Regions from separate parts of the Paenibacillus sp. IHB B 3415 genome, predicted to be linked through region 2. Evidence: riboswitches for the same ligand, from Rfam matches in the RefSeq annotation. Region 2 holds a riboswitch; the other holds the start of a gene.
The links. A riboswitch is a leader RNA that binds a small molecule or an ion and turns the genes downstream of it on or off. The one in region 2 is predicted to bind cyclic di-AMP.

Region 1: another riboswitch for cyclic di-AMP. It lies ahead of QW71_RS25440 (3D domain-containing protein); the one in region 2 lies ahead of QW71_RS13915 (APC family permease).

What each region holds. Positions count from the first base shown of each region.
Region 1 covers NZ_JUEI01000063.1:7,820-16,119, forward strand. Annotated here, with positions in the region: gene QW71_RS25410 (tRNA1(Val) (adenine(37)-N6)-methyltransferase) at 1-613, shown strand, start outside; gene rsmI (16S rRNA (cytidine(1402)-2'-O)-methyltransferase) at 610-1,515, shown strand; gene QW71_RS25425 (AbrB/MazE/SpoVT family DNA-binding domain-containing protein) at 2,444-2,698, opposite strand; gene QW71_RS25430 (HD domain-containing protein) at 3,003-4,286, shown strand; gene QW71_RS25435 (TatD family hydrolase) at 4,340-5,110, shown strand; cyclic di-AMP (ydaO/yuaA leader) riboswitch at 5,309-5,538, shown strand; gene QW71_RS25440 (3D domain-containing protein) at 5,826-6,986, shown strand; gene rnmV (ribonuclease M5) at 7,147-7,698, shown strand; gene rsmA (16S rRNA (adenine(1518)-N(6)/adenine(1519)-N(6))-dimethyltransferase RsmA) at 7,695-8,300, shown strand, end outside.
Region 2 covers NZ_JUEI01000026.1:35,525-43,824, forward strand. Annotated here, with positions in the region: gene QW71_RS13895 (ABC transporter ATP-binding protein) at 4-810, opposite strand; gene QW71_RS13900 (FecCD family ABC transporter permease) at 869-1,891, opposite strand; gene QW71_RS13905 (iron ABC transporter permease) at 1,903-2,961, opposite strand; gene QW71_RS13910 (iron-hydroxamate ABC transporter substrate-binding protein) at 3,182-4,195, opposite strand; gene QW71_RS13915 (APC family permease) at 4,394-6,211, opposite strand; cyclic di-AMP (ydaO/yuaA leader) riboswitch at 6,340-6,499, opposite strand; gene QW71_RS13920 (disulfide oxidoreductase) at 6,725-7,159, opposite strand; gene QW71_RS13925 (DsbA family protein) at 7,156-7,911, opposite strand; gene QW71_RS13930 (ATP-binding protein) at 8,005-8,300, opposite strand, start outside.

The DNA.
Region 1 (8,300 bases), on a different contig from region 2:
AGTACTTGATCTATGCACCGGCAACGGAGTTATCCCTATGCTGCTGACCACGCGTACCAAAGCTTCTATTGAAGGGATAGAAATTCAGCCCCGTCTTGCCGACATGGCCCGGCGCAGTGTAGCTTTGAACAGGCTGGAGGAGCAGGTGCTGATCCATGAAGGTGATTTGCGGGAGCTGCATAATACCGCAGGGTATGGTGTATATGATGCAATAACGGTTAATCCCCCCTATATGCCGCTTAACGGGAGCGACCTGAAGCTGAATTCACATCAGGCCATGGCCCGTCATGAAATTGGCTGTACGCTGGAGGAGGTCATTCAGGCTTGTGTCCGGCTGGTCCGCACTGGAGGCAAAGTCAGTATGGTACATAAGCCGCAGCGTCTGGTGGATATCATCAGTCTAATGCGTAAGCACCGGCTGGAACCGAAGCTGATCCGCTTTGTACATCCCCGTGCGCATCTGGAGGCGAATATGGTACTGATTGAAGCGGCGCGCGACGGGAAGCCGGAGGTGCGTTTACAACCGCCTTTAATCGTATATAATGAGGACAATCAATACTGTCCTGAAATAATGGATATTTATTATGGGAACAAAGAGGATAACAGCCAATGACGATAACCTGCCAAAGCAGCTTTCAAAATAACAATGACGGAGCAAAGCCCGAAGGATGCGGCTGTTTGTATCTGGTAGCTACTCCTATCGGCAATCTGGAAGATATGACTTACCGCGCGGTGCGCACGCTGAAGGAATGCGATATTATTGCCGCAGAGGATACGAGACAGACGCGTAAATTACTGAGCCATTTTGAAATTACACCCTCCATGTTGTTCAGCTACCATGAGCATAATAAGGCGGCAAGCGGACCTGAATTGATACGCTATATAATAGAAGGTAAAAATTTAGCCCTTGTCAGCGATGCCGGCCTGCCGGCGATTTCAGACCCTGGAGCGGACCTGGTAGCACTGGCTGTAAGTCATCAAATTCCGGTAATTCCGATTCCCGGAGCTAACGCGGCGCTGTCAGCTTTGATTGCTTCGGGATTGCCTACCGCCAGCTTCACATTTATCGGTTTTCTGCCCAGAGAGCGTAAGGATATCCGGGCCGTTCTGGCACCTCTCCGCTCTGCACAGGGCACACTGCTCTTCTATGAGTCACCGCATCGTGTCGCTAAGACGCTGGTCCATTTGCAGGAAGCCTTCGGCAACCGCCGGGTTACACTGGCCCGTGAGCTGACCAAACGGTATGAGGAGTTTCTGCGCGGTACGATTGAAGAATGCTGTGCCTGGCTGGTGGAGCATCCTCCGCTTGGTGAGTACGTAATTGTGCTTGAGGGAGAGAGCAAAGAAGAGGCAGAGCTCGCCGAGTCTTCCTGGTGGCGGGAGCTGAGTATCGAAGCTCATGTAGCCCACTATGAAACCTCGGGCTTGCCGCGTAAGGACGCGATGAAAAAAGCGGCCTCTGACCGTGGCTTGGCCAAGCGTGATATTTATAATGCGCTGCTGGAGCGGGAATAAGGGGATAGAGTAACTGATCACGTTTATTGCAGTTAAGCTTCTGTTAGATAAACTCCGAAATAGCTCAGATGATTAGAATGCTTGATGAAATAATTGTATTCTGTACACTTATTTGGATATAATTATTCCTTATATTAGATATAGATGTAGTTTGTACATTTATATTTATGTAAAATGGATAATTTAGAGGATATGTATGGATATAATTGCATGAAATACAACTAAAATAATCAGACCTACGCTTTGGTATTATATAACTGTATAGAATGCAGTTATCCAGTTTTTCCAAGACCAATTATCCAATATTACACCTATGCTATCGCCCGAACGAAAGTCATTTGGCCGCGCTGACATAGCGATTCCCGCAGGGAGAGCGTGCTGTAGCACGAAGGTAACATGAAGGCAAATAACCAGTACGCACCAAAGTTGCTAATCGGCTCCGCCTTAAAGCGATTCCCGCAGGGAGAGCGGTTCCACACTCTAACGTCACTCAAGAGCGTAACCGCACGGCCGCCGCAAGAGCGAAGCGTGTGGCGGAACACTGCGCATGGCAAGGCCCTGAGGACGCACCTTCAGGGAGTCCGAAAAGGGCCGGTCCACCGCCTAACTTGGCTTCTTTCCGGCGCCATCTGCACAGTTAGCCAAGCTTCCGGGTGTCCAGAGGGCCGGGGCCCTTGGGGCCCTCCCTATAGGGAGGGTTTGGGAGGGGAAGAAGAATTTAATGTTCATGATTTAATGGTTATAATTTTATGGTTATAATTTTATGGTTATGAAATTAATGGCTAATGTTTAAATAGGATAAAGGGGTATCCGGGGAAAGTCCCCGAAAAAAGTGCAAAAAAATACCTCCCGCGCTAACGGGAGGCCAAGGAGATATAAAAAGGTTAGAATTAACAATTTGATTAGTTCCTATTATAACCTATTTGTTTTAGTTTGTCACAGGGGTAGGGATAGCAGAAATACATTCATGACAAACAATTTTACCTTTGAAATAGGTTACATTCTCAGCATTCCCGCAGAAAATGCAGGCAGGCTCATATTTCTTAAGCATGATCCGCTCACCGTCCACGTAAATTTCGAGCGCATCTTTTTCTCCAATACCCAGTGTGCGGCGCAATTCAATTGGAATAACGACCCGTCCAAGCTCATCTACCTTACGTACAATTCCTGTTGATTTCATCATTACAATCGTTGCTCCTCTCAATTATCAAAAGCGTCAATATTCGACATTGTTCACTGTTTTATGATATTTATCATACCAACCATTCCCAAAACAGTCAACCTTTTTTGAGGCGAATTTTAAGGAAACTTTGAAGGAAACATTCATACCGCCATTGGTTAGGCATATATCCCAAAAAGAACCTCGAAAATATTTGTCGATTTGTAAATTGCTAATTTGTCATAATTCGACAAAGTACGACAATATTTATTATTATAACTGTAATTCCACCCTATTTCTATGGATATTATTCAAAGGAGTTGATCTCATGAAGCAACCGCTGACAGAAGAGAAGGTATTTAAGGATCCGGTTCATAACTACATTCACGTCCAGGACACCATTATCTGGCGTCTGATTAACACCAAGGAGTTCCAGCGTCTGCGGCGCATCCGCCAGCTTGGCACCTCTTATCTGACTTTCCATGGCGCAGAACACAGCCGGTTTTCCCATTCGCTTGGTGTTTATGAAATTACCCGGCGGATTATATCGCAGTTTGAACGGAGCGGATATAAGGATTGGATGCCTGAGGAGAGTCTGCTTACCCTGTGTGCGGCGCTGCTGCATGATCTGGGACATGGCCCGTTTTCCCATTCTATAGAAGAAGCTTTTGAAATGGATCATGAGGACTGGACCTGCCGGATCATTCTGGAGGATACGGAAATCACCGCTATTCTGCGTGATGTAGCTGAGGATTTCCCTAATAAAGTAGCCTCTGTGATCTCCAAAACGTATGAGCATGAAATTGTTGTCAATTTGGTGTCGGGGCCGCTGGATGCGGACCGGATGGATTATCTTTTGCGTGATGCCTACTATACAGGAGTGAATTACGGAACCATTGACATTGACCGGATTCTGCGGATGCTGCGCCCCTATGACGGCCGGGTAGTTGTTAAAGAATCCGGCATGCATGCGATTGAGGATTACCTGATGTCACGTTATCAGATGTACTGGCAGGTCTATTTCCATCCGGTAACACGCAGCTCGGAAATTATTCTGCGCCAGATTCTCCGCAGAGCCAAGGAGCTGGTGCAGGGGGATTATGGTTTCCGGTTCATGATTGAGCCGCTCAGTGATTTGTTCCGCGGGGATGTAACGGTGGAGCAGTACCTGCTGCTGGACGAGGCTTTGATGCAGACAGCCTTCATGCAGTGGACGCTGGAGAAAGATGAAATTTTAAGCGACTTGTGCAGCCGATTTATTCATCGTAAACTGTATAAATATGTGGAGATGGAGCATCTGGATACAGAGACAATTGACGAAATCCGCCGCAGCTTTGCCGGTGCCGGACTGCGTGCTGATTATGATCTGGAAATCGATTTTCCGACAGATCTTCCTTATGATGTATTCCGTCCGGGGGATGCTTTTGACAGCAAACAGATTCTGCTTCTGGACCGCCATGATAAGCTGCGGGAGATCTCAGAGGTATCGGATATTGTACGCTCAATCAGCGGGATTCACCGAGGCAGATATCATCTCTATTTCCCGCAGGACAGGCTGCAGAAAGCCCTTCCACAGCTGCCGCCCTCCATCGCAGATATTTTTGCAAAATAACCTAAAATACTTGTAATTCATCATAGAAATCAAGGCGGAAAGGATGAAATATAATGCAGTTATTCGACACACATACCCATTTGGATGCTCCGCAATTCGACGAGGACCGCGAGGAGGTAATCGCCCGGGCGCTGGAGTCCGGAGTCAGTAAAATGATCAATATCGGCTTCAACCGGGAGACGATTCCGACAACGATGGAGCTTGCAGAGAAATATGATTATATTTATGCAGCGGTGGGCTGGCATCCCCAGGATGCATTCAGTATGAAGGAGGGCGACCTCGAATGGATCGCCTCGCTTTGCAGCCATCCCAAGGTAGTGGCCATCGGCGAGATCGGACTTGACTATTATTGGGACACTTCTCCTAAGGATGTACAGCATGAGGTATTCCGCAAGCAAATCGGCCTGGCACGTGAACTGAAGATGCCCATCTGTATCCATAACCGCGATGCCCACGAGGATGTAATCCGGATTCTGCGGGAGGAAAAAGCGGGTGAGGTTGGAGGGGTGATGCATTCGTTCTCCGGCAGCTGGGAAAGCGCTAAAATGTGTCTGGATCTCGGCTTCCATTTGTCCTTCGGGGGACCGATTACGTTTAAGAATGCCAGGGTGCCCAAAGAGGTGCTCGCCCAGACTCCGCTGGACCGGCTGCTGATCGAAACGGACTCCCCATATTTGACTCCGCACCCCTTCCGCGGCAAGCGAAATGAGACCGCACACGTAAGACTGGTAGCGGAGGCAGCGGCGGCAATAAAAGGGATTGATTTACAGGAATTGGCTGAAATTACGTATGCGAACGCACTGGAACGATTTGGAATTGTCTGAAAACGGGAGAAAAAGCGGTGAAAAATGAAGTATAGCCGATATATTAAACTTTTATAGTCTAAAAACGGCTGAATATTACAATATTTTAATCATTTTTTTACGTAAACGTGGTTGAATCGTCCTTTACAACATGCATCAAAACAGGATATCATCTTTTCAGTGCAGTGAGCTGTTGTTACTGTGACAGTCACTATTTCATGGATCGTCTCGCTGAGTCTCCGTATGGAGAACGGGGGAACCAATAAATGCCCTGCCGCATGCCCGTACATAGAGTACAACACAGAATTGCCGCAGACTTTATTTGATTTCTTCACGTGGTCTTTGGGGTGAATTTGAGGGCAACCGCCGTGAGCGGGTGACCTGAGATAGGGCGTCTCTCTTATGCCCGAACCCGACAGCTAACCCCGTAAGCGCAAGTAAGAGAGGAAACCTCGTGCATAAACATTCCCGCGTATTCGACACCGGAGAAGCCACGAAAGAGTCCTCTGTGAACTCTTTTTTGGGCTTTTTTTGTTTTGAATAATGCGGATGTTCCCGGCATACTGTTATATAACAGATATCCGGAGTAGCTATGCCGAGCAGGCGATCCATGAGCAGGAAACGCTGGAGCAATGCGGGCGTATCCTGTTGCAATCTCAAACCTAGTTTCGTCAGAAATGATGCAGTCACCTTGATATAACTTGGACGACGGGGCTATGTAAGGAGGATGGAGAGAGTGGGCGTATTCCAACCAGAGGTATCCCATGATTCGCAATCATCCAGCAGGTCTTTCGCATTACGGTTGAAGCAAGTGAATCCTCGCGTACTTTCACTTGCAGGTGTGATATCGATTGTTATCGCACTGTTAATTCTGCTGTACGTACACGGTCAGAGCAATAAAGAAATTATTTTAGTTATAGACGGACAGGTGCAGACACTGGAGACGCGGGAAGCGCTGCTCAGTGATGTGCTGGCAAAGGAACAAATTTCGCTGCAGCCGTATGATGAGCTATCTATTGGCCTTAGTGATGAAATACAAGACGGCGACCGTGTCGTAATCACCCGTGCGCAGAAGCTTATGCTTACTGCAGACGGTGCAACCAAGACCATATACACCACCGAGGATTCGCTCGGAGATGCCATTACCAAGCTGGGTTACAGCCTGGAGGGCAATGATAAGATTTTCCCTTCGCTTGATACCGCAGTCACACCCGACATGGAAGTCAAGATTGTCCGTATTACCAAGCAGACCGTACAGCGGACAGTAAACTTGCCTTTTAAGGTCATCAAAACCGCAGACCCCTCTCTGTATAAGGGAGACGTAAGAGTTGCACAGGCAGGCAAGCCGGGCGCGATCATCCAGCATATCGAGAAGATATATCAGGATGGGGAGCTAGTCTCCATGAATATGGTCGGCAAGGAAGTTCAGACGGTAACCAAAGATAAGGTTATTGCTGTCGGTACCAAAGCGGTTCCGAAGCCTGTTGTAGCTGCTGCAACTACATCCAAAGCCACAACAACCTCCAAATCATCCAAAGTCAGCGCGAAGAGCAACAACGTCACGAGCAAGGCAGGCGTAGATTTTGAATACAAAAAAATGATCAAAAACGTATCCATGACGGCTTATTCCTCGGAAGAACCGGGAATTGGAACACGTACCGCCTCCGGCACACGCGTAACGGAAGGCCGCACTATTGCAGTGGATCCGAATGTAATACCAATTGGCTGGTGGGTGTACATTGAGGGATTAGGGTTTCGCCGAGCAGAGGATACCGGCGGTGCCATTAAAGGCAACAAGGTGGATGTTTACTACGATTCACTGAGCCATGCCCGTAATTTCGGCCGGAAGTCGCGGACCATCTATGTGATTGGACCTGTGAAGCCGGAGCTTAACTAAGCGGCAAGTCTTTTGCAAATTAGCGGTTTATAAGATATAGTGGGGGTAGCACTTACGGAATTTAGAGAGCTGCCGCTCATCACTTATACATTCTTTAGCCAAAAAGAAGGGGAGCGAATCCTCTTCTTTTTGCGTTTTAGAGTAAGGGAGTAAATTATTTATGATTAAAGAATTAATTGTCGTCGAAGGTAAAAGCGATACCGTGGCCGTCAAGCGGGCCGTAGAAGCGGATACGATTGAAACAGGCGGTTCCGCAGTGGACCGCAAGGTCATTGCGAAGATTACATTAGCCATGGAACGCAGAGGGGTTATCATCCTCACGGATCCCGATCATGCCGGAGAGCGGATTCGTAAAATTGTCTCCTCCAAGGTGCCCGGATGCAAGCATGCATTCATTCCGGAGAAGGACGCAACCCGCAAAGGGGATATAGGTGTGGAGAATGCTTCGCCTGAGGCCATCCGCCATGCGCTGGAGCATGTTCACACTTCTTTTGAAGGGGCACCGGCTGTAATTGGGCTGGATGATCTTATGGCCGCAGGCATGATGGTACACGCACAGGCAGCAGAGCGAAGAATGCAGCTTGGCAATCTGCTCGGTATCGGTTATTGCAACGGCAAGCAGCTGTACAAGCGTCTGGCGATGTTCGGTATTACACGCGAAGAGTTCGCGCGCGCGCTCGCCCAAATTGATCAGGGAGGCATTACTTCATGAGCGACACTCTGAATATCTCATCCCCAACTAGAACCAAAGCAATAATACAGCGGTACGGGTTTTCGTTCAAAAAAAGCCTGGGCCAGAACTTCTTGATCGACCAGAATATTCTGGACAAAATTGTCGATGCTGCAGGTCTGGATACTGCCGCAGGCGCACTGGAGATTGGCCCGGGTATCGGAGCCCTGACAGAAAGGCTGGCGATGACAGCAGGAGCAGTCACAGCGGTGGAGATTGACCGCAGACTGATTCCGATCCTCAGGGATGTCCTGTCACCCTATCCCCATGTAAAGATCCGCAATGATGATGTACTGAAGGTCAATATGCAGGAGCTGTTTGCCGAGGATTTCGCCGGTGTGGACCGGATCAGTGTAGTGGCCAACCTCCCGTATTATGTGACGACCCCTATTCTCATGAAGCTGCTGGAAGAGAAGCTGCCGCTTGATAACATTGTCGTTATGATCCAGAAGGAAGTTGCCGAACGTATGGCTGCTTCTCCTGGGGGCAAAGAGTACGGAAGCCTTAGTATTGCCGTCCAGTATTACAGCGAGCCTGAACTGGTCTGCATGGTACCCCGGACGGTGTTCATTCCGCAGCCGAAT
Region 2 (8,300 bases):
CGCTTATAGTCCAGCTGCCTTGTACGCAGCCAGCTCGTAAGGAAGGCACAGCGGCACTCCGGTACGCGGATCAGGCACAATATCGGCTTCAATGCCGAATACCTCGCGCAGAACTACCGGTGTCATTACATCAACCGGCGCCCCTTCACTGATCACATTGCCGGATTTGATCGCTACCATATGCTGCGCATAACGGGATGCATGGTTCAAATCATGTACCACCATGATAATCGTCCGGCCTTCTTCTTCATTCAGCTTCTGCAGAAGCTGCAGCACCTCCAGCTGATGGGCCATATCCAGGAATGTCGTCGGTTCGTCAAGGAACAGAATATCTGTCTGCTGCGCCAAAGCCATGGCAATCCAGGCCCGTTGACGCTGTCCGCCGGAGAGCCGGTCAATCGGACGGTCATGGAACTCTGTCATACCGGTAACTTCGATTGCATTAGCAATGATGCTGCGGTCTTCAGGCGTCATGGTGCCGAAGCCCTTCTGATGCGGGTAGCGGCCGTAACCCACAAGCTCAGATACAGTCAGACCGTCAGGTGCAGTAGGATTCTGCGGCAGAATCGCCAGCTGCTTGGCCACCTCTTTGGTGGACAGGTTATGAATGGATTTGCCGTCGAGCATAACACTGCCGCTCTTCGGCTTCATGATGCGCGCCATCGTCTTCAGGATGGTCGATTTACCTGAGCCATTCGCTCCAACCAGCGCTGTAATCTTCCCTGTAGGAAGTGACAGGTTCAGCCCCTTTACAATCATTGCCTCTGCGTATCCGATACTCAGCTGTTCTGTATTCAAACGTTCCGACATGATACTCACTCCTCAGAATTTTAATTTTTGATGATAACTTAGCCTATGAATGCCTATGTTAAGCCTTAGATTTTGCCAAAAGATATAAAAAGTACGGGGCGCCGATGATCGCCACCACGATACCTGTAGGTATCTCTGTAGGCTGCAGAATCCAGCGCCCGATGGTGTCTGCGGTGAGCAGCAGCAGCGCGCCTATCAAAGCGGCTGCAGGCAGCATGATCTGATGACGCGGGCCTACAAGTCTGCGGGCGAGATGCGGTGCAATCAGTCCGACAAAGCCGATGCCTCCGCTGACCGAGACGCAGGCGCCTGCGAGAGCCACAGCAGCAGCCAAGAGCAGCAGACGTTCCCGCTCCAGCGGCAGCCCAAGTCCTTTGGAGGTCTCATCCCCCAGATTCAGTACATTTAGCACCCGGGCCTTGTAGAACGCGAAGGGCAGCAGGATCAGGATCCAGGGGAGCAGTGCCAGCACAAAGCGCCAGTCTCCGCCCCAGATTTTGCCGGCCAGCCAGATGGCTACGAACTGATAATTCTGCGGGTCCAGTCTTAACGACAGGATCAGCTGAAAAGCGTAAATGCCGGCACCCACGGCAATACCGATCAGGATCAGCCGTGTCGGCGAGAGTCCGTCGGCTCTCCGGTAGGAGAGAAAATAGATCAGCGTGGCCGTAAGCGCGGCACCTGCCAGCGCCAGCAGCGGAAGAACAAAGATGGGCCCCGCCGTGGTTGCCGGGACAAATGAAATGAAGATCAGCACTGCGAATCCCGCTCCGGCGTTGATCCCTAAGGTAGAGGGTTCAGCGAGAGCATTGCGCGACAAGCCTTGCAGAATAGATCCGGATACTGCGAAACCCGCCCCGATGAGCAGTGAGATCACTATACGCGGCAGCCGGAAATCAAACAGAATCAGCTTCTGCTGCTTCGTTCCTTCGCCGAGCAGAGTATGTAGAACATCAAGTGGTGATAAGCGCATGAAGCCGGTATTCATACTGACAATAAAAACAATGACGATAAGTGCAGCAAGCAGGGTTAGAATACCGGCTTCTCTGGTGCGGCGCGATTTCGCTGAGGGTACAGACATTGCCCTGTTCATTACAGCTCCCCCTTGCGCTTGCTGGCCAGATAGATGAAGAACGGTACGCCGATTACTGCAATCAGGGCACCTATCGGTGTTTCATAAGGCGCATTAATCATTCTCGCAGCGATATCGGCAAAGAGGATCAGCACGCTCCCGAGTACTGCAGAGCAAGGAATGATCCAGCGGTAATCCACCCCCACCAGATAACGGGTAATATGCGGAATCATTAATCCGACAAAAGCAATCGGCCCCACCGTCGAGACCGCCGCTCCGGCAAGAATGACCACAATGATCATCCCTGCGGTCTGTACCAGCCGTGTGCGCTGCCCCAGTCCTGCGGCAACATCCCTTCCCAGGCTTAACAGCGTGATGGAACGTGAGAGCACCAGCGACCCGATAAGCGCACCTGCAACCCAGGGGGACATAATCTTGAGCTGTGTCCAGTTCGCTCCGCCAATCCCGCCTGCCATCCAGAAAGCGATATCCTGGGAGAGGTGATACAGAATGGCGATGCCTTGGCTGACCGCCAGCAGCATGGCACTGACCGCCGCACCCGCTAAGGTCAGGCGTAGCGGTGTCAGCCCGCTATGGGACAGCGATCCGATGCCGAAGACTAAGAGCGATGCCACAGCCGCTCCAATGAAGCAGTAGATCATGATATACATGAAAGATAGCGAAGGCGCAAAGGCGAAAGCCAATGCCAGGCCGACACCGGCTCCGGCGTTGAGTCCCAGCAGCCCCGAATCCGCCAGCGGATTCCGGGTCATCCCCTGCATGATCGCGCCGGCAACAGCAAAACATGCACCCACCAGCGCTCCGGCCAAAGCGCGGGGGATTCGCAGTTCCCGGATGACCTGATGCTGCGCCAGCTCCGGATTGAAGCGGAAGACAGCTTCCCATACCGTAGCCAGCCGGATATCTGCCGCTCCTACCGATACAGACAACATCAGCCCGAAGACGATGGCGGCTATTCCGAGCAGCAGTATCGTAGCTGCAGCCACCGGCCGCGACTTGATGGGTTTATCCCCTGCAGCCGTAGAAGGATTGAAGTTAGAACGTGTGGATGAAACCATAAGCCGTCTCCTTAACAGGATTATTACTTGCTTCTAATTGATTATCATTCTCATTATCGCAAATATATGAATATTGTACAAGCAGATAACGCGTAATCTATGTTGGACGCCCTCATCTATCGCTCCATTTTAAAAAAGGTGCAGATCATCGTATCCGGGGATACAAGGACCTGCACACTCTCTACCGGCAAAGGCTGATTACCGGCATTTTGAACGCTGCTTATTTTACAAGACTGCTCAGAGCATCATCAATTGTTTTGGAGTTAGCTATAGGACCGCTGTACAGCCAGCTGGTTGATCTGCCAAACTCATGAACATTCCCCGCCTTAACAGCCGGAATCCCCTTCCAGATCGCGCCATCCGTAACTTCAGCAGCATCCGCTCCATCACTGTTCACAAGGATGATATGATCTGCAGTCAGCTCAGACAATTTCTCAAGTGAAATGGGATTCCACGTTGCTCTGGACTCAGCAGGAATTTCGGTAACCAGATTCGGAAGCTTCAGGCCAAGATCACCATACAGGACTGCCCCGCTGCTGCGGGTTTCATCTACTATATAGAAGTTTTTGGATACCAGCCAGAGAATGGCAACGGACTCATCGCCGATCGCAGCGGAGATTTTTGTTTTGGCATCCGCCGCTTTTTGATCATAGGCATCAATGGCTGCTTCAGCTTCAGGCGTTTTGTTCAGCAGCTCACCGATCTTGAGCAGCGATTTGCGCCAGTCTTTGCTGATCTCATCGCCGAGTACATACGTAGGTGCGATTTTGTTCAACTGGTCATACAGACCGTTCTGGACAGTGCCTTCCGATTGTACAATGGTGAAGTCCGGTGCGAAACTAGTTACGGCTTCGAGTGGAAGGTCATAGCTTATGGTTGGAATATCTTTAAGCTCAGCTGCGAGGTAATCCTGAGTGCCGTTTGTCACGGACCATTGGGCAACCGGAGTCACACCGAGTGCGACCAGGTAATCTTCCAGATAAGAAGCAAGCACACGCTGCGGGTTCGCTGGGATAGTAACTTTATGTCCCATGGCATCCGTTACTGTTTGCTCTACCGCTGGAGCTGTTGTTTCTGCCGGTGCAGTTGTAGCTTCTGCAGGTGCCGTAGTTGCGGCAGCTCCGTTATTGGCTGCATTGTTATTTCCGCACGCGGATAGTAACAACGTTGTGGTCATAAGTCCGGCCATAGCCAGCTTCATGCTCGTTGATCTTTGCAGGTTGAACGAAAACATTAAATACCCCTCCTGTATATACATTCATTATTGGTCAAAGGTGATTGTGGCCTTCGCCTCACATAAACTGATGATATTGATTCTCATTCTCTCTGTCAACTAAATTATCTGAATCCATGTAAACTCACACTACGCATAACAAAAAACGGCTATTCCCGCAAGCTGCGGAAACAACCGTTTTACATATAAAGGGTATGTCTATTTGTGCAAATGATACGGCACAGTTGCTATAACGATATCCTTCTGATTCATCAGATAAGAGCGGATGAACAAGCTGGTCTGATTATGCAGAATCGCCTGCCACCAATGCTTCGTAACAAATTGCGGAATGAGTACAGTAATATGATCTGTTGAAGCGGTTTTCCACTCCACCGTATCGATGAATTTCACCAGCGGGCGGATGATGCTACGGTAACGCGAGCGGAGTACAATCAGGCGCACCCCAGGGTTCCACTCTTCCCACTTCTGTTCCATTTTGTGAATCTCTTCTTCATCGAATCCAACATATACAGCCACCACATTCTCAGTCAATGACTTCGCATAGCTGATCGAATGCAGTACCGCGCGGGTGACACCGGCAACAGGTACAACCACCGTGCTTCCTTTAATGCAAGGTTTATCCGTAGCCGGACAAATGCGCAGCTGATCGGCAATATTCATATAATGACGGTGAATCCGGTGGAACACGATGATTACAAGCGGCAGGAAGATGAAGGCCATCCATACACTCGAGAATTTAGTAATAATGAAGATGAGCGTAATGGTTAAGGTTGTGAGCATGCCTACTGTATTCACAGCGAATTTGCTCTGCCAGCCCTTAGGCTTGGTTCTGTACCACTGGACCATCATGCCAAGCTGTGAAAGGGTAAACGGAATGAATACCCCAACGGCGTATAATGGAATCAACCCTTCGGTATTTCCGTGAAAAGCGGCTACCAGCACAGCCGACATTATGCCGAGGAAAATAATGCCGTTGGAGAATCCCAGCCGGTCTCCGCGCACCATGAAGGCATGGGGTAAATATTTGTCTTTGGCGAACATGAACGCCAGCAGCGGGAAGGCCGAATACGCTGTATTCGCCGCCAGGAACAAGATTACTGCGGTGATTCCTTGGATGAAGAAGTACAAACCGCCGCGGCCAAAGGTAGACTCGGTAATCTGTGACACAACCGTTGCTTTCTCGTCCGGCATGATACCGTACCAATATGCCAAAAGCGTAATCCCCGTGAACATAGCCCCGAGAATCAGACCCATCAGCATCAGCGTTTTAGCCGCATTTTTCTCAGCCGGTGCTTTGAAGTTAGGGATCGCATTGGAGACCGCTTCTACCCCGGTCAGTGCCGAACAGCCGGAGCTGAAGGCCTTGAGCAGAAGGAACATACTGACGTTCGATACCGCCGAGCCGATCTCAGGAACCTGGGCATGAGCACCGCCGGTTGCATACTTGAAGACTCCCGCGATAATCAGCACAAAGATGGAGACGACGAACAGATATACCGGAATGGCTATGAATGAAGCTGATTCAGTAACACCCCGCAGATTTACAATCGTTAAGAGCAGAATGACAGTAACCGCTATAAGTACACTATGATTATGAAGACCCGGGAACGCTGATGTGATCGCGTCCGTTCCCGCCGAGGCGCTTACCGCTACCGTTAGAATATAATCGACCAGCAAAGAGCCGCCGGCAAGCAGGCCGGTATGAACCCCGAGATTGGTTTTGGCGACGATATAGGCGCCCCCGCCCTGCGGATAAGCAAAAATGGTCTGCCGATAAGACAGGATTAAGATGGCCAGCAGGCCCAATACGGCTAATGCAATTGGCAATGAGTACCAGATAGCTGTGAAACCTGCGGCCACAAGTACGATTAAGATTTGTTCTGTTCCGTAGGCTACAGACGAGAGCGCATCAGAAGACAGGACAGCCAGTGCTTTCACCTTGGATAACTTTTCATGATCGAGTTCGTTCGACTTCATCGGACGCCCGATCAATAGTCGTTTTACCTTGCTTACCATTGTAGTAACAGTTCCTCTCTTTGTTAAGTTGAAACGGCAGTACCGCGCGCTGTTTTCATAAGTGGATTTCATAAATGCAGGCACAAAAATAAGCATACGGAAATGATCCGCATGCCTTGAGTGCATGGTCATTATCCCACTATTGCTTACGAGGTTAGCTGGCGGATTCGGGCTGTGGTAGCCCTACGGTTTTCGAGTCTGCTGACCCGCTTCCGATTCACCCCGTTGGCACTCGGCCAAGTTTGGTTCCCCCGTTTTTCCTTCCGGAAAATTCAGCGCATATTCAACTTCTCACAAGGACTAATATTAATCTACAATGCCTCTTCCGTAAAGCGTTGAAACAAATGAAAAAAGAATGAAAAACAACCAAAACAACCAAATCCACGATCCGGTATGTCTTGATCTTTCATTCTCTTTCATTATCCCTTTATCGCGTGATTTTACAGCATTTCTGCTTAATAATTTACACTCAATTTAAGGGAATATATACTCTTCACTCTGCCTGACGGCTTCTTACTCACCTGCATCCTCTTTACGCCCTGTCCATAGCAGAATTGTTATTAATGCGAACGCAATGAGTGCCAGCAGCGGGATGGTAATGAATCCGAAATAATTCAGATAATCCGTGTTGCACGGCACACCGATTGTACATGGAAGCACCTTGCTGAGTGCCGGAATTTTCTGCTCCGCATAATGATAGATCGAAATGCTTCCGCCTATCAAACTTAAGGGAAGGACATAAGGGATAATGCGCTTATCCCCCCGGTAAGTGGCGATTCCGAGCAAAATCAGCTGCGGGTACATAAATATCCGCTGAAACCAGCATAGCTTGCAGGGCTCATATTTCAGCACTTCACTGAGATACAGACTGCCTGCTACAGCAACAACCGAGACGAACCAGGCCAAGTAGAGACAATTCCGGCGGCAGAATGCAGAGAATTTATTCATTGTGCAGCCACAGCTTCCGCAGCTACCTGGATTTGAGCATCGATTTCCTCCATATTAAAAGGTTCATTCACCTTGACTCCATTGACAAACAGTGATGGCGTGTTGGTTATGCCGGTGTCTGTGCCAAGCTGGATATCTCTCTCCAGTTCGCTTTCGTAGGTCTTGTCTTCAATATCCTTACGCAGCAGGTCGAAGTCAATGGGCAGTTCTAATTGCTGTGCCAGACTTACCAGGAAGTCCGGTGTTGCCCACTCCACCTTTTCTTCACCCTGGTTAGCATAGATAGCATCGAAGAATTTCCAGAAAGCCTCCTGATTCTGATGGTATACGGAGAGTGCCGCAAGTGAGGCTGTTCTCGAATCCGTACCAATAAAGGCCAGGTTGACGAAGTAAAAGGCTGCTTTATCCTGATTGACATACTCCTGAACGATTTGCGGTTTAATGACCCCGGTGAACTGGGCGCAAGCCGGACATTTGTAATCGCCGAATTCAACGATTTTGACTGGAGCATCTTCTTTGCCCAGCCGTGCCATTTCACTGTAATTGAAGTCAACGGGAGCCGCAGCAGATCCTGTGGTTGAGCCGTCCTTCGAGGCCAGCATGAATAATCCTACAAAAATAATAACGACTAAAGCCACTGTACTCACGATCAGAATTCTCGTTTTCTGCTTCTGCTGCTCCTGCTCTGCCCGGCGTTTCTCCTGCTTGCTCATCTGGGGAAGCGCGACATTGTTCTTTTTCGGTTTGCTCAAAGAGAGTTCCTTTCTGTCCATAGGACTGTCGTGATAAAAGATAAGTTACTTTAAAATTATATAATTAAAGTTCTCTCCTTGGCAAACCCTACATTATACAGCTTTGGTTGCCGCAGGCACTCCGCTGTCTTCATTTTCTTGGTTGTAAATCAGCTCCGGCGATGAATCCTGTGACTGTAGTACAATTCTGAAAAAGAACTGGGTCCCGCCGCCCGGCGCCGGTTCCGCCCATATTTCTCCCTGCATAAGCTCCACCAGCTTCTTGCAAATGGCCAATCCCAGACCGGTACCGGGGTATTTACGCGTGTGGGAAGCATCCACCTGGGAAAAGGATTGGAACAGTAGCTGCAGCTTATCCGGCGGAATGCCAATGCCTGTATCATGCACTT